DNA from 4 places in the Pseudoalteromonas sp. DL2-H2.2 genome. Region 2 is predicted to be linked to each of the others. Evidence: predicted binding sites of a transcription regulator. Region 2 holds the regulator's gene; each other region holds the start of a gene.
What was found. Region 2 encodes sigma-54, which starts transcription at its own class of promoters, with help from an activator protein. Its sites were predicted from a motif close to GTTGGCACGNNNNTNGNNT; they were not measured.
Positions count from the first base shown of each region.

Region 1: a site for sigma-54 is predicted at 1,543-1,561, ahead of flgJ (flagellar assembly peptidoglycan hydrolase FlgJ). Genes of this name have one in related genera too.
Region 3: a site for sigma-54 is predicted at 4,306-4,324, ahead of L1285_RS19555 (BON domain-containing protein). Genes of this name have one in related genera too.
Region 4: a site for sigma-54 is predicted at 4,621-4,639, ahead of L1285_RS02650 (flagellar assembly protein T N-terminal domain-containing protein). Genes of this name have one in related genera too.

Region 1 is NZ_JAKGBD010000009.1:5,381-11,196, forward strand. Features, by position in the region: gene flgH (flagellar basal body L-ring protein FlgH) at 1-389, shown strand, start outside; gene L1285_RS15325 (flagellar basal body P-ring protein FlgI) at 401-1,495, shown strand; gene flgJ (flagellar assembly peptidoglycan hydrolase FlgJ) at 1,598-2,581, shown strand; gene flgK (flagellar hook-associated protein FlgK) at 2,583-4,595, shown strand; gene flgL (flagellar hook-associated protein FlgL) at 4,598-5,816, shown strand, end outside.
Region 2 is NZ_JAKGBD010000002.1:633,131-638,946, forward strand. Features, by position in the region: gene L1285_RS05505 (KpsF/GutQ family sugar-phosphate isomerase) at 1-849, shown strand, start outside; gene kdsC (3-deoxy-manno-octulosonate-8-phosphatase KdsC) at 850-1,401, shown strand; gene lptC (LPS export ABC transporter periplasmic protein LptC) at 1,398-1,952, shown strand; gene lptA (lipopolysaccharide transport periplasmic protein LptA) at 1,942-2,481, shown strand; gene lptB (LPS export ABC transporter ATP-binding protein) at 2,478-3,203, shown strand; gene L1285_RS05530 (RNA polymerase factor sigma-54) at 3,248-4,756, shown strand; gene hpf (ribosome hibernation promoting factor) at 4,782-5,069, shown strand; gene L1285_RS05540 (PTS sugar transporter subunit IIA) at 5,072-5,527, shown strand; gene rapZ (RNase adapter RapZ) at 5,540-5,816, shown strand, end outside.
Region 3 is NZ_JAKGBD010000014.1:70,228-76,043, reverse strand. Features, by position in the region: gene L1285_RS19570 (sensor histidine kinase) at 1-1,284, shown strand, start outside; gene L1285_RS19565 (response regulator) at 1,256-1,702, shown strand; gene L1285_RS19560 (hybrid sensor histidine kinase/response regulator) at 1,712-3,661, shown strand; gene L1285_RS19555 (BON domain-containing protein) at 3,710-4,270, opposite strand; gene L1285_RS19550 (mechanosensitive ion channel family protein) at 4,521-5,465, shown strand; gene L1285_RS19545 (PA2169 family four-helix-bundle protein) at 5,618-5,816, shown strand, end outside.
Region 4 is NZ_JAKGBD010000002.1:17,126-22,941, reverse strand. Features, by position in the region: gene L1285_RS02680 (carboxypeptidase-like regulatory domain-containing protein) at 1-363, shown strand, start outside; gene L1285_RS02675 (SPOR domain-containing protein) at 376-1,065, shown strand; gene L1285_RS02670 (FlgO family outer membrane protein) at 1,133-1,729, shown strand; gene L1285_RS02665 (FlgO family outer membrane protein) at 1,741-2,394, shown strand; gene L1285_RS02660 (FlgO family outer membrane protein) at 2,397-3,056, shown strand; tRNA gene L1285_RS02655 (tRNA-Arg) at 3,186-3,260, shown strand; gene L1285_RS02650 (flagellar assembly protein T N-terminal domain-containing protein) at 3,390-4,580, opposite strand; gene L1285_RS02645 (LPP20 family lipoprotein) at 4,715-5,209, shown strand; gene L1285_RS02640 (ImmA/IrrE family metallo-endopeptidase) at 5,340-5,816, shown strand, end outside.

The sequences.
Region 1 (5,816 bases), on a different contig from region 2:
ATCCTATACTTGGGTTAGGTGGTGCGGCAGTCAACTGGGGTAACAAAAGTATTCAGCTGGACGCCGGGTCTAATTCATCCTTTGCGGGAGATGCTCAGGCCAACCAGTCGAATAGCCTGATTGGTAATATTTCTGTCAATGTCATGCGGGTTTTACCCAATGGTAACTTGGTGATCCGAGGCGAAAAGTGGTTGACCTTGAATACAGGTGAAGAGTTTATCCGTCTTGAAGGTCTGGTCAGGCCACAAGATGTGAATGCTGATAATACGGTGGAGTCAAACCGTATTGCGAATGCGCGGATCCAGTATTCAGGTAAAGGCGATACTCAGGAAGTTCAAAGTGCAGGCTGGCTGACGAAGTTCTTTATGAGCGCCATCATGCCATTTTGAGGAAGCAGATTATGAAAGTATTCAACATGCTCGTGCTGGCCATTGCGCTCGTCGGCAGTCAGTTTGCCCATGCAGAGCGGATCAAAGATGTGACTATGGTTGAAGGTGTGCGTTCAAACCAGCTGGTCGGGTATGGCCTGGTGGTTGGTTTGCCCGGCACGGGGGAGCAAACCCGCTTTACTGAACAAAGTTTCAAAGGCATGCTTAATAGCTTTGGTATTACCATGCCAGCAAACCTCAAACCAAAGATTAAAAACGTCGCAGCGGTAGCCGTTCATGCTGAGTTGCCTGCGTTTGTAAAGCCAGGTCAAACAATTGACGTGACCGTGTCTTCCATTGGTAGCGCAGGCAGTTTGCGTGGCGGCACCTTATTGCAGACTTTCCTGAAAGGGGTCGATGGTAATGTCTATGCAATCGCGCAGGGTAGCATGATCGTCGGTGGTTTAGGGGCTGAAGGGCTGGACGGCAGCCGGGTTGTGATCAACACGCCAACCGTTGGACGTATTCCAAATGGTGGCACGGTTGAGCGCGCAGTCAGAAGCCCGTTTACACAGGGAGATCACATTACGTTCAACCTGAACCGTCCCGACTTTACAACGGCGAAGCGTTTGGCTGACACCATCAACGACCTGGTCGGGCCGCAAAGTGCACAGGCGATGGACGCCGCGTCGGTAAGAGTGATCGCTCCGCGAGACCCATCTCAGCGTGTCGCTTATTTATCGACTCTGGAAAATCTGGAATTCACACCCGCAGATACCTCCGCGAAGATCATCGTGAATTCACGTACCGGCACCATAGTCATTGGTAAAGAAGTCAAACTGCAACCTGCGGCCATCACCCACGGTGGCTTAACCGTCACGATTGCTGAGCAAGTGAATGTTTCTCAGCCGCAGCCTTTGGCTGAAGGTGAGACAGTTGCTACGCGTCAGAGTATTGTCGATGTTAATCAGGATGATTCTCGTGCGTTCGTATTTGACCCCGGCTCCAGTTTGGATGACCTGGTGCGGGCTATCAATGCCGTGGGTGCAGCACCTGGCGACTTGATGGCGATCCTTGAAGCGCTAAAAGAAGCCGGCGCGATACATGGTCAATTAGTCGTCATTTGACGCTTCTTTTATAATCAATTAGTTAGCCCCATTTTATGGGGCTTTTTTTTGGCTCAATAATTGCATTGTTATTAGTTATGAATATTGATGTGTTTTTGAGCAATGAATACTGATCCGACTCGCAACCAAAGTTTCTATGACTTAACCGATTTGAACTCGTTAAGACAAGACGCGCTGAAAGGTGCTGGTGATGCCAATGCCTCTGAAGAAGCGTTGCGCAAGGCGGCTCAGCAGTTCGAATCTATTTTCACCCAGATGATGTTATCCAGTATGCGTAAAGCGAATGAGGTACTGGAAGATAAAGATAGTCCGTTTAATTCCAGCAGCGTCAAGTTTTATCGCGATATGCACGATCAGCAGATGTCTATGCAACTGTCCAGTGAGGGGAGCTTAGGTCTTGCTGATCTCATTGTGCAGCAGCTATCACCTAACCGTGATGGTTATATGCCAAGCTCGGTATTGCGCACTGGTGCCGAGTTGCAAAGTGATCGCATTGCCAACGGTGAAGCGAATCAAGCGAGCGTCGAAAAAGAGCGCAAAGCCGAGAAACAGCCTGAGGTGAAAGAGAGTGCGTCCAACGACGTGCAATTCGAAGACCCAGAGTCCTTCATTAATCAGCTTTGGGAGCACGCTAAATCTGCCGCTGCCAAGATTGGTCTGAACCCTGCTGTGATGGTTGCACAAGCTGCACTGGAAACGGGCTGGGGCAAACATATTATTGCGCGTCAGGACGGTGAAAGCAGCTTTAACCTGTTCAACATAAAAGCAGACAAGCGCTGGCAAGGCGATAGCGCCAGTAAAATGACACTCGAGTTTGAGCAGGGTCTGCCCGTCAAAAAACAAGCAAACTTCAGAGCGTATAACTCGCTCAAAGAGAGCATCAATGATTATGTCGATTTCCTGCAAACCAACCCCAGGTATCAGGAGGCCTTAACTAAGACAGACAATCCGGATCAATATCTGGATGCGCTGCAGCAGGCCGGTTACGCCACTGATCCAGATTATGCAGAAAAAATTAAACGTGTGTTGGGCAGAGGAGAATTTCAGTCCATGTTATCAGCGTCAGTGCATCAGGGAGTAAACTAAGATGTCATTTAACCTAATGAATATCGGGTCATCAGGGGTCAGAGCCAGCTCTGAGCTTTTGCAAACGACCAGTAAAAACATCGCAAACCTGAATACCAAAGGCTATGTTCGTGAACGGACTGAACATACCACCATGATCGACAACCTGGTTGGTCGCGGTGAAACCGTGCGTTTGCTTAATGAGTTTGCTCAGAAACAACTTAACCGGGACCTTTCGAGCCAGGCTTATTACGATCAATTTGTAACGGAGGCCACCCGGGTAGATACCTTGTTTGGTGAAGAGTCAAACAACCTCAACCAGAGCATTAACTCCCTGTTCAATAATATGCAAGAGGCGATGAATTTGCCCTCTTCAACGGTTGCGCGCTCGCTGTTTTTGACCGATGCCCAGAACTTGATCGACCAGATGGACCGGTTATCCGGTATTGTGTTTGATCAGAACAATATCGTGAACGAGCAATTATCCATCTATTCTGATGAAGCCAATAACCTGATCCAAAAAATCAGCGATATGAATGGTCAGGTTGCAGCGCTCAATGGCAACAATAGTGATGGCAGTGGCAGTTCATTGCTGAATCAGCGAGATCAGGCCATCAGAGACCTTGCCGAGCTGGTGGATATCGAAACCTTAGACGGTGCTAACGGTGAGAAATTGGTTTTTCTGGGTTCAGGTCAGTCTCTGGTCATGGAAAATGGCAGTTTTAATCTTTTTTCGATGGATGGAGACCCCGATCCTAACCATAAAACACTGACACTTGATGTCCAAGATGGCTCAGCTGTGGCACTAGAAGTCGATCATACTACGCTGAGAGGAAAAGTCGGCGGCCTGATGGCGTTTCGTGATGACATTCTGGTGCCAGCGCAAACTCAGCTTGGTCAAATCGGACTATCGCTTGCCGATGCCTTTAATCAACAAAACCAGTTAGGTATGGATCTCGATGGTAATCTGGGTAGCGATATTTTTTCGCTGCCAACTGTGGGTGGGTTTCCCTATGCCAGTAATACCAGTACGGCACAGTTAACGGCGACCGTTGAACCAGGCAAGGGTAAAGAAGTGCCCGCAACCGACTTCAGAGTGACGTATACCGCGGCAAACACCGTTGAAATTGCAGCTGTAGACAGCAAAGGTAATGTACTGGGATCACCTGTGACGGCAACGGTGAATGCGGGTGTGATCGATTCAAATTCTGTTGCGCCAGGCGTGGATATATTTGGGTTACAAATGAATCTGACGGGTACTGCCAATGTCGGGGATAGCTTTTTGGTTAAGCTCAACTCAGGTACTGCAGGTAATCTGCAGCTGGCTACAGATCGCCCTGAGAGCCTGGCTTTGGCCTCACCTATCAGGACCGAGACCGCAGCCAATAACGTCAGTACGGCGACCATTTCTGTCGGCTCTGTTACTAATACGGATCCCGCTACGAGTAACTTTACAGCGGCACCACCGAGCCTGACTAATGGCACAATTACTCTGACCAAAACGGCAAACGCCAATGAATATCAGATTGTGGATGGCAATGGGACAAGTACCTTTACCATCACACCACCGGCAGAAAATATCCTTGCACAGGCGGGGGGAGCGTATGCCAGCTATGGCTTCGACTTTAATATAGAAGGGACCCCATCGACCGGTGACAGTTACACCATTGAATTCAATACGGGCGGTTTCGATGATAACCGTAATGGTCTGGAGCTGAGTAAACTGCAAAGCTCGGAGCTGGTTCGACAAAATGTAGTTACAACTGCAACAGCAGACAATTTAAAAACCTTCAATGAAGCCTATGCAGGCCTGGTGACGGAAATTGGGGTGGTGGCTAATCAGGCCAAAACCAATGGGGCTGCTTATGAAGCGCTGGCAGCACAATCTGAAGCCTGGTACGAGTCAATGGCTGGGGTTAACCTGGACGAAGAGGCGGCCAATTTGTTGCGTTTCCAACAATCTTACTCAGCGGCTGCGCAAGTACTTAGCGCGGCAAGAACTGTGTTTGACACCTTATTAAGTGCGGCGAGGTAATTATGCGTTTATCTCAAAATATGATGTATCAGAACAATCTGAACTCGATACTAGACAGTCAGCAAGACGTGAATAAAGCCATGCAGCAGGTTAATACCCAAAAGCGTGTATTGACGGCATCCGATGATCCATCTGCGATGGCTCGGGCTTTATTGTACACTGATAGGATCCAGACCAATGAGCAATACACAAAAAACCTGACCATGCTGAAAGGTCGGTTGGATACCCAAGAAGGGGTGCTGGATAATATCAAAGACTCGTTAACGCGGGCTTTGACCCTGACGGTTCAGGCAGGTAATGGCGCTTTGGTCGATGTAGACCGGGCATCACTTTCAGAAGAGCTCAGCGCGATAAAAACGGCGGTTCACGATTTGATGAATGCCAAGACAGAAGATGGTCGGTACATATTCTCCGGCTATCAGGACAATACAGAAGCTTACTCGTACAACAGTACGCAGCAACGTTATCAGTATAATGGCGATCAGGGCCAGCATAAGATCAAGGTTGCTGAAGGGGTTGAAATTAAGTCCAGTGACAACGGGTTTGACGTGTTTGAGAGCGTCAATACGCGCCTGAATGTGGCTTCCAATACAGCAACTGTTTCTGGTAGTGTCGTGAGTTCCGATGTGTATGTCACCAAACAAGGTCCTTTTGATGAGTTTCATAAAGCGAACTACAACCCGGACCCCACTGCGCCTGCGGGCTCAAATACGTTTAGTCTGGTCCTGACGGCAGGTACGCCTAATACCTACACTTTGCAGCAAGGTGCAACCGTTTTGGCAACCGGAAGCTATGAAGAAAATCGCATTGAAGTAGCAGGCATGGAGTTCAGCTTTACCGGCAGTGCCCCTGCGCAGATTGACTTTGATCTGGAAGCGCCAGAAAAAGACAATGTGTTAAATATGCTGGATGATCTGGTCGGAGCATTAAATGACCCGACGCTCAGTGAAAAGGATTACCGACAGGTGCTGGCTGATTCTATGATAGGGATAGATAACGCGAAAAATCGGGTTTCGCAGATACAGTCGGGTCTTGGCGGCAGGCTAAACACAGCAACACGTATTACGGATGCCAACGCAGACCTGGACATTAACAATAAGATTGCAAAAGCGGAACTGGTTGAACTGGATATGGCAGAAGCCATCACTGAACTCACTAAGCATGAAACCGCCTTGCAGGCATCTCAGGCCACCTTTGGCCGACTTTCCAATCTGTCTTTGC
Region 2 (5,816 bases):
TGCCGAGGTCGTATCATAGTTATAGGGATGGGCAAGTCCGGCCACATTGGCAACAAAATAGCAGCCACACTGGCCAGTACCGGCACACCTGCGTTTTTTGTTCACCCGGGTGAAGCAAGCCACGGTGATTTGGGTATGATCACCGCCGATGACGTGGTCTTGCTTATCTCAAATTCAGGTGAAACCCACGAAGTATTGGCTATCGTGCCGGTGATTAAACGCATTGGCGCACAAATCATCAGTATGACGGGCAACCCTGAGTCGAATATGGCAAAGCTGGCAGATATCCACCTGTGTATCAAAGTGTCCAAAGAAGCCTGTCCTTTAGGCCTTGCGCCCACAGCGAGCACCACAGCGACGCTGGTTATGGGTGACGCGCTGGCCGTCGCTTTACTCGAAGCCAGAGGTTTTACGGCGGACGATTTTGCCCTGTCACACCCCGGTGGCAGCTTAGGTAAACGCCTGCTGCTAACCCTGGCGGACGTGATGCATTCAGGAGAAGCCGTTCCTGTCGTTACACAAGGCTGCACCATTACCGACGCACTGGTTGAGATGTCAGGCAAAGGCTTAGGTATGACCACGATTGTCGATGCCCAGGGGCAACTCAAGGGCTTGTTCACAGATGGGGATTTACGCCGTATTATTGAACAACGACTTGACTTACACAGCACCCCGATTGAGTCTGTTATGACAAAGCACTGCACCACAGTGACACAAGATATGCTGGCCGCAGAAGCATTGCATATCATGGAGAAAAAACGCATCAATGGCCTAATTGTGATTGATGCACAAGGTTGCCCAATCGGCGCATTAAATATGCAGGATTTACTGCGAGCAGGAGTTTTATAAATGCTGTTTTCCGATCTTTACCAGCCCATAGACGACACCATTGTCCGTAAAGCACAAGCGATTAAACTGCTGATCTGCGACATCGATGGGGTATTTTCCGATGGCCGTATCTATCTGGGTAACCAAGGGGAAGAGCTAAAGGCATTTAATACCAAAGACGGTTTTGGCATCAAAGCGCTGATCAATGGCGGCGTTGACGTTGCCGTGATCACAGGCCGTCATTCACAGATTGTTCAGCAGCGCATGACTAGCCTCAACGTCAAACATATCTATCAGGGGATGGAAGATAAGTTGCAAGGTTACGCTGAGTTGAAAGACACATTGCAACTGGACGATCACGAAATTGCCTATATCGGTGATGATGCACCGGACCTGCCAGTCATGCTCAAAGTGGGCCTGTCTGTTGCTGTGCAAGACGCACATCCGATGGTGATCCGTGCTGCCGACTACAGAACCCTGTTGCCCGGTGGCTATGGTGCGGTGCGTGAACTCACTGATTTACTGCTACTGTGCCAGGGCAAATCGCTGGGTTATGAAGGCAGCAGCGTATGACCGTGCTTCGCGTCTTATTACTGATTGTATTCAGCCTCACTATGCTGTGGCTGTGGTACCCCTATTTATCGCAATCAGGTCAGGTTACCCAACGCTCCGAAGAGGTGCTGGCTAAACCCGATTACGTTGCCATCGACCTGAAACAAACCAATTATGCAGAAAATGGTCAGCTCAGCTATCAAATTACCGCTGACAGAATGGAACTTTATCAGGAGCTTGGTTTCAGCCATTTTACCGCGCCCATCTTTACGCTGCATAACGATCAGCAAAACTGGCAGCTCAAGGCCAATGAAGCCACTCTGTATGGCAATAATACGTTGATCCTGGAAGGGCAGGTACAGGCCACCAATCTGACAGCTGATGCCATGATTAAGCACATCAATGCCGACCATGTGCAGGTCGACATAAACGAAAAACATATGCGCTCTGAACATCCGGTGGAAATTACCGGGCCCAACTTAACGATTTCAGGAAAAGGCCTGGTGGCCGATCTCAACACTGAAATCATTGAACTCATCAACCATACTGAAACAATTTATTATGAGCAATAAATTAACCTGTTCCCTGATCTTACTGTGCACATTAAGTGCGTTTCATCCTGCGGCTTACGCAGAAAACTCACCCGCTGATCAGGTCATTATCAGTTCGGGCACCCAGCTGGCCCAGTTGCAAACCAATATCGGCGTGTTCGAAGAAAACGTCGAAATCATTCACGGCGAGCGTAAGATTCTGGCCGACCGCCTCGAAGTGCATCGCCGCGAAGAGCTTGGGAAAAATAAACAGCTGCTGGTCGCCACAGGCAGCCCAGCTGTGTTTCAGGAGCGTCAGGCCGATGGCACACTACTGAAAGCCACTGCTAAAGAAGTGCGTTATGACGTTGCAAACCGCATGTTGACGATTAAAGGCGGTGCCGAAATCAGCCAGGCGGGACAAAAGATCAGCGCCCAAACCATTGTGTACGACATGGAAAAGAAGCTGATCAGCGCACAACGTGGTGAGCAGGAACAAAACCGTGTTAGAACCATTCTTTTACCCGAAAAAGACAATACCAAGCAACCACAAGAGAAGGGTAATCCGTGAGTAAGTTAACCGCCACGGCACTGGCCAAAAGCTACAAGGGCAGGCAAGTCGTTAAGAACGTTGAATTGAGCGTTGAGGCAGGCAGTATTGTTGGTCTGCTCGGCCCTAATGGCGCGGGTAAAACCACCACCTTTTACATGATTGTCGGCTTGGTGCCCAGTGATAAGGGTAGCATTCACATTGATGATCAAGACATTACCTTGCTGCCTATGCACAGTCGGGCAAGGTTAGGCATTGGTTACCTGCCTCAAGAATCCTCTATTTTTCGTAAACTGACCGTCTATCAGAACCTGATGGCCATCTTGGAAACCCGTAAGGAGCTCAATAAAGAGCAGCGAGAAGTCATCCTCAACGAGTTGTTAGATGAATTTAATATCCAACATATTCGGGATAGCCAGGGTATGGCTTTGTCGGGTGGTGAACGTCGCCGGGTAGAAATTGCACGCGCCCTTGCGGCAGATCCAAAATTTATCTTATTGGATGAGCCTTTCGCTGGCGTTGATCCCATTTCGGTGTTAGATATAAAGAAAATTATCGAACACTTAAAAAACCGCGGCATAGGCGTGCTGATCACCGACCACAATGTACGTGAAACGCTGGACGTCTGTGAGAAAGCTTATATAGTGTCACATGGTGAACTCATAGCAGCAGGCACCCCGGAGCATGTTCTTGCCGATCAAACCGTGCGGGATGTCTACCTAGGTGAGCAATTCAGGCTATAGTTATAAGATTAGAAGTAAATAACAAAAAGGATTGTTAGAGATACATGAGGCAATCGCTACAGCTGCGCATGGGGCAGCAACTGACAATGACACCACAGCTGCAACAGGCCATTCGCCTGTTACAGTTGAGTACGCTAGATCTCCAACAAGAAATCCAAGAAGCGCTTGATAGCAACCCTTTGTTGGAAGTGGAAGAAGGTGAGTCTGAATCACATGACAATGAAACTCAGTCCAAATCGGATACTGAGTTAGAACAACACACAACCAATGATAATGACAGCTTTGAGGACTCGGCTGTCAGTGACTACGAACAAGACAGCGATGCTGCATTAAACAAAGACACAGTCAGTGACGATCTGGCAATGGACGTCACCTGGGACGAGTACATCAGTGCCGCCCCGGCAAGCAGCTCTGGCCCGATGCCAGAAGATGAAACCATCTATCAGGGCAAAACCACTGAGACGCTGCAAGAATATATGATGTGGCAACTAGAGCTCACGCCTTTCAGCCCAACTGACAGAGCCATCGCTTTGGCGATAGTGGAAGCCGTTGATGATGCTGGCCTGCTGACAATCAGCTGTGAAGACATTGTCGAGAGCATGAATCAAGACAATGACGACGAACACATAGAACTGGACGAAGTTGAAGCCGTACTGAAACGGGTGCAATTATTCGATCCCGTTGGTATTGCTGCGCGCAGCTTGCAGGAATGCTTGTGTATCCAGCTCAACCAGTTTGATCGCAACACCCCCTGGCTCACTCAAACCAAAGAAATCCTGACTGAACACATTGATTTGCTGGCTAGCCGCGATTATCGCACTTTGATGAAAAAGACCAAGCTCAAAGAAGCGGATCTGAAAGAAGTAATGACCCTGATCCACAGCCTGAATCCGAAACCTGCTGCCAGCATAGTGCAAGAAGAAGCGGACTATGTGATCCCGGATGTGTCGGTGAAAAAGGTGAAAGGACGCTGGGTTGTTGAGCTCAACCCGGACTCAATGCCAAAAATCAGAGTGAACGATCACTACGCCGCTATGTCTCGCTCCGTCAAGTCGAGCACCGATAGCCAGTTTATTCGCTCGCACCTGCAAGAGGCAAAATGGTTCATCAAGAGCCTGGAAAGTCGTAACGAAACTTTATTAAAAGTTACTAATTGCATTGTGCAGCAACAACAGGCATTCTTTGAACATGGCCCCGAGGCAATGAAGCCGATGGTACTCAATGATGTGGCCGAAATGGTCGACATGCATGAGTCCACGATTTCACGTGTCACTACGCAAAAGTATATGCACACGCCACGCGGTATCTATGAGTTGAAGTATTTCTTCTCAAGCCATGTCAGCACTGAAAACGGAGGAGAATGCTCTTCGACTGCAATCAGAGCATTGATCAAAAAGCTAATTGCCGCTGAAAACACAGCTAAGCCATTAAGTGACAGCAAAATAGCGGATGTATTGGCAGATCAAGGGATCAAAGTGGCTAGACGTACAATTGCCAAATACCGAGAGTCTTTGGCTATCCCACCGTCGAATCAGCGTAAAAGCCTGATTTAGACGTAACTACAGAAGGAAAATGCTTATGCAACTAAATTTAACTGGTCGACATGTAGAAATCACCGATTCGTTAAGAGACTATGTAACAAACAAGTTTGCGAAGCTAGAAAGGCACTTTGATCACATCAATAATGTGCATGTTATCCTAGATGTCGAAAAGCTGATCCAAAAAGCAGAAGCCACACTACATGTGAACGGGGGAGAAATCTTTGCCTCAACCGAACACCGGGATATGTATGCCGCAATAGACGGACTTATCGACAAGCTTGATCGCCAGGTGATCAAGCATAAAGAGAAGCTAACTCGACACTAATCATGAAACTAAGCTCATTGATTTCACAGGACTGCAGCAAAGCTGCGGTCCTTTTTAATAGCAAAAAACGCATTCTAGAGTACATCAGTGAACTGGCTCACAGCCAGCTTCCTGACAGTAATGCCCATGATATCCTGGACGCTTTACTGAGCCGTGAAAAACTCGGTAGTACCGGCATAGGTAAAGGGATCGCGCTGCCACATGGCCGCCTGCCTGGCATAGATAAAGTGGTCGCCATGCTGCTGGTTAACCAACAAGGCATTGCCTTTGACGCCATCGACAATCAACCCGTCGACATTTTTGTGGCACTCATCGTACCCGAGGGAGAAAATCAACAACATTTGCAGACCTTGGCAACAATCGCTGATAAACTTAAAAACAAGGTGTTTTGTAAACGAATCAGACAAGCTCACAATGATCAGGAGTTATTTGCGATAATTGAAGAGTTTGACAACTAACGGAGAGTTTCAGTGCAGCTAATTATTGTCAGTGGTCGTTCCGGCTCGGGTAAATCAGTCGCCCTTCGCGTACTGGAAGACCTGGGCTATTACTGCGCAGATAATATCCCAGTTAACCTGCTACCAGCATTAGTACGCAGCGTATCAGACAGTTATGATAAAATTGCTGTGAGCGTTGACGTACGTAACCTGCCAAAAGATCAGCAAGAGCTTGACGATATTCTAGAATACCTGCCTGGATTTGCCGAGCCCAATATTTTCTACCTAGATAGTGAAGACCAAATTCTGA
Region 3 (5,816 bases), on a different contig from region 2:
TCTCAGCGTGAAAGCGATCTGAACCCATATAAGATTGCGCTAAAAAAGTTCGAGCACAGTCTGCAACAGGCGCAGACCATTCAGTCGGAAAGTCCGCCACAGCAAAAGCGCCTTGAACGTTATATTCAGCATGCCCAGATAAAGTTTGAGTCGCTGTCGGCAAGCGTAACCCTTGCCCGTGACAAGGAGCAGTTTGAGCCACACAGAATGCTGGACGACGTACGAAGTACAGGAATAAACCTGCGCACCATGTATGCCACCATCATGCGTGAAGAAACTGAGATCCGGAACCTGCTGATGGCGCGGCTGACACAGGCGCGTGAAACTGCACAGAACAACCTGATCTGGTTTACGATATTAAGCATTGCGGTCAGCACCTTATTTTTATTATTTTTACTTAAGCACCTCCATGATATTCGCAGCTCAAAGGAACAGATAGAAAGTTACAATGAGCAATTAGAAGACAAAGTAAAAGAGCGCACCCAGGCGCTGGAGCTTTACGCCGATGAGCTGGCCCGCAGCAACCGGGAGCTCGAAGACTTTGCCTTTATCGCCTCACACGATTTACAAGAGCCACTGCGCAAAATTCGCGCCTTTTCCGATCGCATCAAGGCCAATTACGAAACACTACTGGATGACAGAGGTAAAGACTATCTGTCGAGAATGGACAACGCCGCAACCCGCATGTCGGTATTAATTACTGACCTGCTTGCGCTGTCCCGCGTAACCACCAAAGGCAAGGAATTCGAAGACGTGGCACTGAACCCGCTGATTAACACAGTTCTGGATGACCTTGAAATCGCAATCAATGACGCCCAGGCCTGCATTCAGGTCGACCCTTTACCAACCATTGAAGGCGACCCAAGTCAGCTCCATCAGCTGTTTTTGAATTTGTTATCCAACGCCATGAAATTCCGCCGCGAGGGCGTACCACCAAAGATCACCATTACCATGAGCCAGACCACCGCACCTAATAAGTTGCTTGAAGACATTGAATGCGACTGGCTGGAAATTGATGTGACCGACAATGGCATTGGCTTTGCCGCCGAATACAGCGAAAAAATATTTACCCCATTTCAGCGCCTGCACAATCGCAAAACCTATGCAGGCACCGGAATTGGTCTGGCCGTGTGCCGACGCATTGTCGAGCGTCATGGCGGACAGATCAGCGCACACAGTATTGAAGGCCAGGGCACCACTTTTCGGATCCTGCTGCCCGACCTTGCTTCCACTCTCACCTTAAAGGATACCATTGATGAGCAGTTTACCAACCAGACGCATTAATATTTTGATGGCAGACGACGATGAAGACGATCGTTTGCTAACCCAGGACGCCCTGCAGGAAAGCCGGGTGCTGAACAACCTGAACTTTGTGCAAGATGGGGTTGAGCTGCTGGCATATCTTAACAATGAACCGCCGTTCGAAGACAAAACCAAACACCCCCGTCCCAGTATTATACTGCTGGATTTGAACATGCCACGCATGGATGGACGTGAGGCGCTGCAAAAAATCAAGAGCAACCCCACACTGCGTTCAATCCCTGTGGTGATCCTCACCACCTCAAAAGAAGAAGAAGACAAACTCAGAGGGTACGACCTTGGCGCGGCTTCGTACATCTCCAAACCCGTGAACTTTGATGGCCTGGTAGAGCTGATGCGTCAGCTGGGGAAATACTGGATCGAAATCGTCGAGTTACCTTAGGAGGCACAGATGCAACATGCGCAGCTGGTCAAGCTACTACTGGTAGAGGACGACGAAGACGACTATATACTGGCACTGGATTACTTACAGCAAATACCTAACTATCAGTTTGAAGTAACCTGGCTCAGTGAACTCGATGAGGTGCTTCAGGCACTGGAGTCTGATCAGTTCGATCTCTGCCTGCTTGACCATCAGCTTGGCGGACATACCGGCCTGACCATTCTTAAAGCCGCCAAAGCGCTGCCCATTAATACCTCCTTTATGATGCTCACAGGCCAGGCCGACGAGGTGCTGGACGCCGATGCCCAGGCTTTGGGCGCAGAAGATTTCTTGCTTAAATCTGAGATCAGCAGCCCGCGCTTTATCCGCGCGATCCGCTATGCTCTGTCCCGTCGGGAGCTTGAAAGTGAGCGTCTGGAGCGGCTGCGGGCACAGGCCACCAGCCGCGCCAAAGACCGCTTTTTGGCGCATCTGAGTCATGAGTTACGCACCCCGCTGACCTCTATCATGGGCTACACCGATCTGTTGCTAACCCGCAGCGAGCTGGACAATATCAAACCTGAGCTGTCTATCATTCACAACAACAGCCAGCATTTACTTAACCTGCTCAATGACGTGCTGGACTTGTCGAAAATCAACGCCGATAGCCTGCAAGTTGAGCCAAGTGAGATCTGCCTGGCCTCGTTACTTGCCGATCTGCACAGCCTGTTTTCCATGGCTGCGGATAAAAAGGGCCTGCAGTTTGAGATTCACACCGACGCGCATTTACCCGCTTATATCGAGTCTGACGAAAAACGTCTTAAACAGGTGCTAATCAACCTGGTTTACAACGCCATAAAATTCACGCCAAGTGGGCAGGTCTCAATTGAAGTGCGGCCAGCCGCTGAAGGTAAGCTCAGTTTTTCGATTGAGGATACCGGCATTGGTATTCCTCAGGATAAACTGACACATATTTTTAAGCCCTTTGAGCAGGTGCAGGACAGTACCACGCGCTCTGAGGAAGGTGCCGGCCTTGGACTGGCCATCAGCTCAGCCCTGATCCGTCTGCTTGGGGGAAGTTTACAGGTTGAGTCAAGCGTGGGCAGCGGCAGTACCTTCAGCTTTACTATTGAGCCGGGCCAATGTTCCGGCCAGCTTGGTCAGCTAGATCTGCTTGGTACCACAGTAAATAGGCCTTCGACAAGGATAACGAATTTATCCGGTAAGGTGCTCATCGTTGAAGATTTGCCCGAAATTCGCCAGTTGCTGGGGCAACTCATTACAGCCACGGGTGCCCAGGTCTGCTTTGCGGAAAATGGCAAAGTTGCGTGTGATTTACTCACTCAGGCTGATGCGGATTTTGACCTGGTGTTTATGGATTTACACATGCCGGTATTAAACGGCAAAGACACCATTGTAAAACTGCGCGCACAGGGCATTAGTACACCGATTATCTCACTGACGGCCGCAGCTCAAAAGGGCAATCTGGATACCCTCAAAGCCCTCGGCTTTAACGATACGCTGACCAAACCTATTAACGTTACTGGGCTTGAATCCTGCTTACAGGATTATTTATCCGCACAACCAGCGCAAGACGGGCTCACTACACAGCCGGGTGATTCACACATCAAAAACAAACGGATTTTACTGGTTGAAGACGACCCGGATGCACGCAACTTAATGAAGCTACTGCTGGAGTCTCTGGAATGTGAAGTCATCGCTGCGGGCAGCTGTGCTGAGGGCCTGAGCGAGCTAGAAAAACACGCAGATTTTGATGTGGTGATGCTGGATCTGAATTTACCCGATGGCTCCGGGCTGGCATTGGTTGCAGCAGCTCATAAGCGCCAGAGCCCGGCTAAACTGGTGGTGGTCAGCGGCAGTGAGCCCGACCCGGACGCCCTGCTCTCTTACCCGGTCAGCCAGGTGTTACTTAAACCCGTTTCGCTTCCCGATTTGGCCGCCATTGTGCAAAGCGCATAAAAAAGGCACGCTGTGCGTGCCTAAAAGTCCAGGGAGTTATCTTTTACATTAAGAGCGTTCATCAACAACGGTCAGCTTGTTGTTAACGCGCTTTACATCGTCTGCATTGGCTGCAATATTCACGACTAACTGTTTCTCGGCGTCTGACTCGACTTCACCGGTAAGCGTCACAGTTTGATTGTCGACATCAACATCGATATCGGTACCACTGATGTCGGTATCAAACAGCAGACGGGTTTTAATCACTGTCGCGATTTTGGCATCAACAAAGTCAGACTCTGCATCGCCTTTGTCCTCTTTATCCTTTTTCTCTGGTACCACAGTTAAACGGTTGTCTACCTCTTTTACACCGTCAATACCAATCAACAGCTCAGTTGCCAGTTTTTTATCAACGCTGTGGTCGACCTTACCTGTGAGGATCACCACGCCGTTTTTCACGTCTGTGTTGATATCGAACGAATTCAGGTTGCCATTGAACAGTAATGTGGCCTCGGCTTTACCGTCTATCCAGGCATCGCTGGCCTCTTTTTCCCACTGATTGTCAGCAGCATTAACCGCAGTAGTTGAAAAAGCCGTAGCAAAAGCTAGAGTTAAAATTGTGCGTTTCATAATCATTCTCCTTGTGGATGAGTTCACTTTCACAGGTGCAGCTTGCATGCCAATTCCCTTAACCATTTAAAATCAAGTAGTTAGGTGATTCCCTCTGCCTTTTGCCTGTATCTTTTACATACCAGCGTGGAACTATTTACTGGCAATTTCTACACAGATCAGCGCGATTTTTACTAACCTATTGAAATTAAATACATCGCTCAATGGCACGCTCCCTGCTGCTATCACCAGATACAAATAAGGAGGCGTTATGTCATTTACATTTACCCCACAAGACTTCTGGTCGCTGATCAACGAAAAGCTCGTCCACTGGGCCGAACTGACGATTAAGAATTTGCCCAACCTGGTCATTGCAACACTCATTTTTATTGTGTTTGTGATTCTGTCTAAATTCCTTGCGCGCTGGCTGCTGACCTTGCTCAAACGCTTGTTTGAGTCAAACCAGATAGCCGGACTGATTGCGGGGATCTGTCGTGTGATCCTGGTTGCGATCGGGTTTTTCTTTGCCCTGGATATTATGGGGCTGTCAAAAGCGGTGGCGTCACTACTTGCCGGTGCCGGCATCATAGGCCTGGCAGTCGGTTTTGCCTTTCAGGATATGACCGAAAACATGATAGCCGGAGTTGTAATGGGTATTCGAAAACCATTTCGGGTTGGCGATGTGGTGGAAGCCGGCGACACCTTCGGCACCGTCCGCCGAATTAACCTGCGCAATACTTTAATTGAGAACTTTTATGGTCAGCTGGCCATAGTGCCCAACAAGATCCTGTTTAAAAATGAATTGATCAACTACTCCCGCCTGGCCACCCGACGAATAGAAATAGAAGTAGGGATCTCTTATGCCGATGATATCGAGCAGGCCGAATCTGTGATAGTGGAGGCCATAAACGAGCTGGATGGCGTCATAAAACAACACGAAACCGATGTGTATGCCTGCGGGTTTGGTGACAGCTCTGTCAATCTGCTGGTGTGGTTCTGGATTGACTATCCCGGTGAGATTGGCTTTATGCAGATGCGCCACAAAGCCATTATTGCAATTCACAGAACCCTGGAAGAAAACGACATTCTTATTCCCTTTCCTATTCGTACGCTGGATTTTAATGCCAAAGGCGGTGCTAACCTGGAGGACATGCAAATCAATATGCGCCAGCGTACACACAAACCGCAAGGTGAGAAAGAAGTACAGAGTCGTTAAGCGTAAAAGTTACAGACTCAAGGTAAAGCTTGCATCGTCCGTTTAATCAAAGAAGCATAAATATATGATATTAAACGAATTTAAAGCTGGCACGGGCAATGCATTAGTCTAAGCAACAAACAAACTTAAGCAATCAAGTAAGGAGTTAAACGATGACACATTCGAACTACGATATGGAACCGTTGAAGGAATTAGTCAAGGTGCTCAATGGTGGCATGGAGTTTTACAAAGACGCCAAAGACAAAGTAGACGATGAGCGCATCAGTGCCATTTTCAACACCATGATCACTGAAAAGGTTCAGGCTATCTCGAAGTTGCAAACCTACGCGCTGATTGATGAAGGCGAGCACG
Region 4 (5,816 bases), 620 kb from region 2:
ACCCGGCGTGGTCTGACACATAGCGAGCAAGTAGAAGTGGCTTTATCGCAACAGGGAGATGTGCTGGTGGAGGTCGACTTGCAGCTGGAACCCATGTCAAGCCAGGATATCACAGTGCTCGCCGCCGGGCGCTTTACCTCACTGGCAGTATTAAAAACCTATGCCTTGCTCTTGCGCAAGCGTCACCCGAATTTGATACCTGAACCGCCATTTTATCTTTTTGATGAAAAGGCTGAAACCTATGTGCTGGGTATAGAGTTTACCCAAAATGCTGACGATACGACGCAACTGACACAACGTTGTGAAACCTTGAAAACGGCCGGCGTGATGTGTCAGCTGGAACAAACCGAATTAAAACGATAAAAGGAGCAAGCGATGAAGTTATTTCCTTATCTGGTATGGCCTTTGCTCAGTTTGCTTAGCGGCTGTGCCAGCACTGGTCAGGATAACCAGCGGCTGGCAGAGCTGGAGCAGCAATTGACGGCGTTAAACACGCAAGTCGAGCAGATGAAGAGCAGTATCGCGCAGTGGCAGCAAGTTGCGCCGCAGGTCAATGAACTATTGAGTATTGAGCAGGATTTGAATTTGCTCAGTACCCAGTTACAGCTTGCGCTGGCACCTGCACAACCGCAAAGCGAGGTGATGGTGGCACAAATCAGCAAGCCACCGGGAATTGTTGAGCAAGACAGTAACACGACAAAGGCGGGTGCAGAGCAACAGGCTGCGAATGCGCAACCCAGCCAGCCGATACCCGCTGCACCTAAAAAAGAAGCTGTGGCTGTAGTCGAGGATCACAACAAAGCGGAGTTTGCAGTGCAACTGGCTGCCACCAGAAAGCAAAGCCAGCTAAAAATGGTCCACCGGCGTCTGCTGCAGGATTATCCAGCGTTGCGCAAACACCCCGTCAATGTTGAGCAAGTAGAGGTCAAAGGGCAAAGGTATTTTCGGCTTAAACTCGGTGCGTTTGAGCGCAAAGAGCAGGGTAAGGCGTTGTGCGCCGAACTTAAACCGTTTCATCCTCAGTGTCTGTTGAGTCATTACACAGACAATCCTGTCACACTCTAGCACTGACTATAATACATTGTGGATCGCTTTTTGCATTTGATTGGTCAAATAGAAAGAGGTGATCATTATGCAACTTCCTGCTGTGATAGTCGCACTGGCCCTGTCGGTGCTGCTCAGTGGCTGCGCTGGCATGCTAAAAGCGCAGCAACAAAAAGAGGTGGAGCAAGCGCCCCCCTTGCCGACATTGCATCAATACATGGGGCAACTTGCTGCCGCCTTGGGCGAACACAGCCGTCCGCTTAAACCGGGCGCGACTGTCGCGGTGACGAGCTTTTATCTGGCTGATCAGCTGGGTAATGCCGTTGCCAGCAATCAGGGCAGTGGCCTAAGCACCCAGGTTCAGGAAAGTCTGATCAGCTATGTGACGCAGATGGGCCTGGAAGTGGTGGAGTTTCGGCTACAACGCACTTTAACTTTGTCGGACAGTGCCGATAACTTATTAAACCGTGATATTGCCCTGCTGCGCGAACGTCATAAATTTGACCTTGCCCTGACAGGCACCATCAGTGAAAGCCACGAGCATTACACGATCAATGCGCGATTGATCACTATGCTTGATAGTCGCACGGCATCCGCGGCGACCATATCCGTGCCCAAGGCGGTGCTGTGGGGCAATGAAAAAGCCCAGATGCGAGATGGCAAACTACATCGCGGCCAGTATTAGTGGAGACAAAGATGAAAAAATCTGTGATAGCACTTGTGTTACCCACCCTGACTTTATTTGGGTGCGCACAACTGGGTATGACAAAACACCAGGAAACCGCCACGTCACCGGGCAAATTCAGTGCGGCTGAACAATTTCAGGCTCATCCCAGGGGCGTGCAACAAATGTCTGTATCACAACGCATGGCGGCCAAAAATGTGACGCACTATGTACAGAAGCTGATGCAGGACATGGTGAGTAATGTGAAATACATTAATGACCAGACGCCGGTGGCGGTATCGAGTTTTGTCTTTTTAGACGAAGACTTTAATCATGCGACCTTGCTTGGCAACCAGATTGCCGAAAGCTTTATTCATGAGTTGCATAACTTTGGCGTTCCGGTGATCGACTTTAAAACCACGGACTTTATGCGTGTCACCAAGCACGGGGATTTTATCTTCAGTCGTGACTTTTTAGAGCTCTCTGATGAGCTGCCATTTAAATACGTACTGGCAGGCACCTTGACCCATCATCAGGGGGGGATCTTAGTGAATGCCCGGATCGTGGGTATGCAAAGCAAAGTGGTAGTAGGTACTGCCCAAGGGTTTTTACCTCAGTCAGTGGTGAATGCGCTAAGAGACGGTGCTATCCACGAAGGGATCCGGTTACAACGAGCGGGTGAGTGATCATGAAAACACGCATTCTGAGTGGCTTAACGCTGTCGATAGTCATGTTGAGTGGCTGTCAGATGATGGGGACACAGCCGGCGCCACAGGCAGTGGAAACCACCCCCATGACGCCCAAAGTGGCCAAGTTTAGAGAGATAGAAGTGCTTTATGAAGCTCTGGAGGAACAAGCGCCAGAGGCCGAGCAGCCGATTGACCCAGGCTTTATCAGCGAACGACACCGTAAACAGGTGGCCAACTATGCATCTCAGATAGCGCTTGAGCTGTCCGACTCTTTATTAGGCGTGCACCCTCATTCCGTGGCGGTCACAAGCTTTGTGAGCTTTGATGATACGCTCAGAAGCAGCAATCAGCTGGGTAATCAGCTGGCCGAGAACCTGATCCATGCTTTCCAAAAGCTGGGTTATGCTGCGCTGGATTTCAAGTCACAGCAACAGATCCAGGTCACCCGCAGTGGCGATTTTTTGTTTTCCCGCGATAGCAGAGCCTTACCGGGTAAACCCGAGCCCAGCCACGTGCTGTCGGGTACTATGATTTATCGCGACCGGGGCGTAGAAGTCAATGCGCGGCTGCTCGATTTTGAAAGCCGGCTGGTGGTTGCCAGCTGTATGGTGACTATTCCCTACTTTGTGTTAGATTCCGGCGCAACCGCGGCCAGATAGCCATTTAGCGGCAAAGCGCTGATTTTTCCTTTGCCGCAGCTCACCCACCGTAAAAACATCATTTATTGTATTAAGAATCAAATGGTTGACCAATTAAGCGAAAACGCTTAGTATTTTTCGCAGCGACACGGCCTCTTAGTTAAATGGATATAACAGCCCCCTCCTAAGGGGTAGTTGCAGGTTCGATTCCTGCAGGGGCCGCCAGCTACTTTTCTTTTAAATCAACCCCGATACAGCAAGCAAACCTCATTCTGAACGACCTGAACTCGGATAAGTGATCCTCATCATGAGAGGGTGACTAATTTTATCGAGCGTACTTTTGATGTTGTGCGGCTAAAGCGCAAAGTCTTCCTGGGTTTGTACCATGACTTCCACCAGATCGTTGATCTGAATGTTATTCAGCGGGCGCTTTGATATGTTCTCGGCAATCGCATTTTGTGCATTTACTTGAGTAATACGCACCTGATTGAGGGTCTTAATACTTTGCGGAAAAAACTGGTTGGTCGAGCCCTGCATGTCGCGGCGGTGAGAGATTGTTAGCACCTGGCCAATTTCAATACCATGATTGCGGCCCAGGTTGATCACCAGCTTGCCCTGTTCCCGGTGCAGGATCTTGCCTTTGCTGGGCAGGCATGACAGTGCCGAGTCCAGATCCTGCGCTACGCTGTTAAAAACGCTCTGGATCTGTTTGGCGTAGTTGGTACGCCAAAAGGTATCACTGTAGACATCAACAATTTTGGTCTTTTCGAAAGGCCAGACGCCACTGACGGCATAGTGTTTTTGCCAGACCTTGTCTCGGGTCAGGGCATCAAATGCAACAAAGTCGATTTTAAAGCTGCGCACGTATTCTTCATCCTGCCAGAATGCGTAGTCATCGTTGGTTTTATCTCCCGCAGCAACGTCCGTGATCTGGCTCATTAGCACGTACTGGCTATTACTTAGGGTGGTCAGCGAATCGATCAGCTGTCCATCGTATTCAAAGCGTTGGGTAAAAAACGGACGGGCATTGATCGCATGATCCAGATAGGGGATCGGCTTAACGGTGAGATTGCGTTGTGCCAGTGTATGGTAAAGGCGTTCACTGGTGGCTTTAGCAATGTCAAAAATTTGACCCAGGCGTGCCTGATGCGGCTGAATAAGCTGACTTTGTGTGATGGTCACCTGTTTTGCCACCGCCGCTTGTGCGCACTGCTCCAGTTTGGGGAAGATGTCAAGGTGCAAAGTAACACTGACGACCCCATCTTGCTTTTGTTCAGAAACCAGGTTGATCTGTTGGATCTCGCCATGACTTTTTATCTTGATCTGATCTTGCGTGAGCACGCCATCCGCCAGGGTCTGAACGCTGGATACGGTCGCACCGGAGAAGATCAGCGCCTGAGTGATGGCATCCTGCACCGCCTCCTGGCGTGCTTCGGCCAGATCTTCGGTGTGCGCATTGGCATAGCCCGTTACTTCAAACCACTCTGCACTGGCCCCAAAACTGGCGGTAGCCAGTAACACACTCATAATACGCGACAATTTCATGACTTTATTACCGAACTCTAAGCAAATCTCTATACTGAATCAGCAAGTCTCGTGCCAATGGTGTTGGCAAGGTTTGTGCATACAGAAACCTTACTTGATGATATGGCCAACGGGCCACACAGAGGAGTTACCCTATGAATCAGTTTAGAGCGCTTTGGCATCAACGGATAGTCAGCCTGGTTAAATTCTGTGTTGTTGCAACAGGACTAAGCCTGGCGGGATGTAGCTCTATTATAGATAAGCATGTTGAATACAGTTATGTAAAACCCGATTCTTACCCTGTGCTTAAGGCGGTTGGCTATGCGCCACTGAGTTCACAGCCCGGCAGCAGCGACACAGAAAAAATGCTGATGGCCATTAAGGTATCTAAGCTTGAAGCCTATCGTGAGCTGGCTGAGCAGGTATATGGTCACAGATTAAGTGCCAGTACCACGGTACAGGGCGCAATTGCACAAAACGACGGGTTACGCAGCCAGGTACAGGGCTTGATCCGCGGTGCTAAGGTAATGAAAAGCTATGCGGTTGGCGATATTTATACCACAGAGCTGGAGCTGGATATGAAGCGGGTTCACGATTTGTATATCGGTGAAGTTAAACCACGCAAAGTCGAGCGCGTCACGTATTACTGAGCGAGCCTGACGGGTTAGGGCGGTAAATTATGTCCTTTGCTTTCATTGTGCCTTCAATTTATACTGTTTAAATATACACATCACCTCAGCGATGCTGAGGTGCATAGTAAGGTTAATGGGAGATTTGTCGGTGCTTGATCCGAGAAATGAAGCGCAAAAGGTGCTTAAACGTTTGTGGTGTGACTGTCAGTTTCCGGTTGACCCTGTGACCATTTGTAAGTCGCTTGGTCTGGACGTTGTAGAAATGGCGCTACCAGATAAGGTGTCGGGTGCGTTGATCAAAGAGGCGGGTGCCGATCCGGTTATCGTGTTACATCAGGACGACCACCTAAATCGCAAGCGTTTTAGCTGTGCCCATGAGCTTGGCCATTATATTTCCCGTATTGAGTCTGACAATACAGACAAAGAATACGAATATATTGACCTCAGAGGCCCCAGCGCGTCTACCGGCGAAGACGAGGAAGAAGTGTTCGCCAACCAGTTTGCTGCCAACTTATTAATGCCCAATGAAGAAGTGAAAAAGCTGCATCGTAAGAAAATGGCCCACTTTGAAATGGCGCTGCATTTTGGTGTGTCCGTTGAAGCCCTCAAATATAAGCTCAATGCG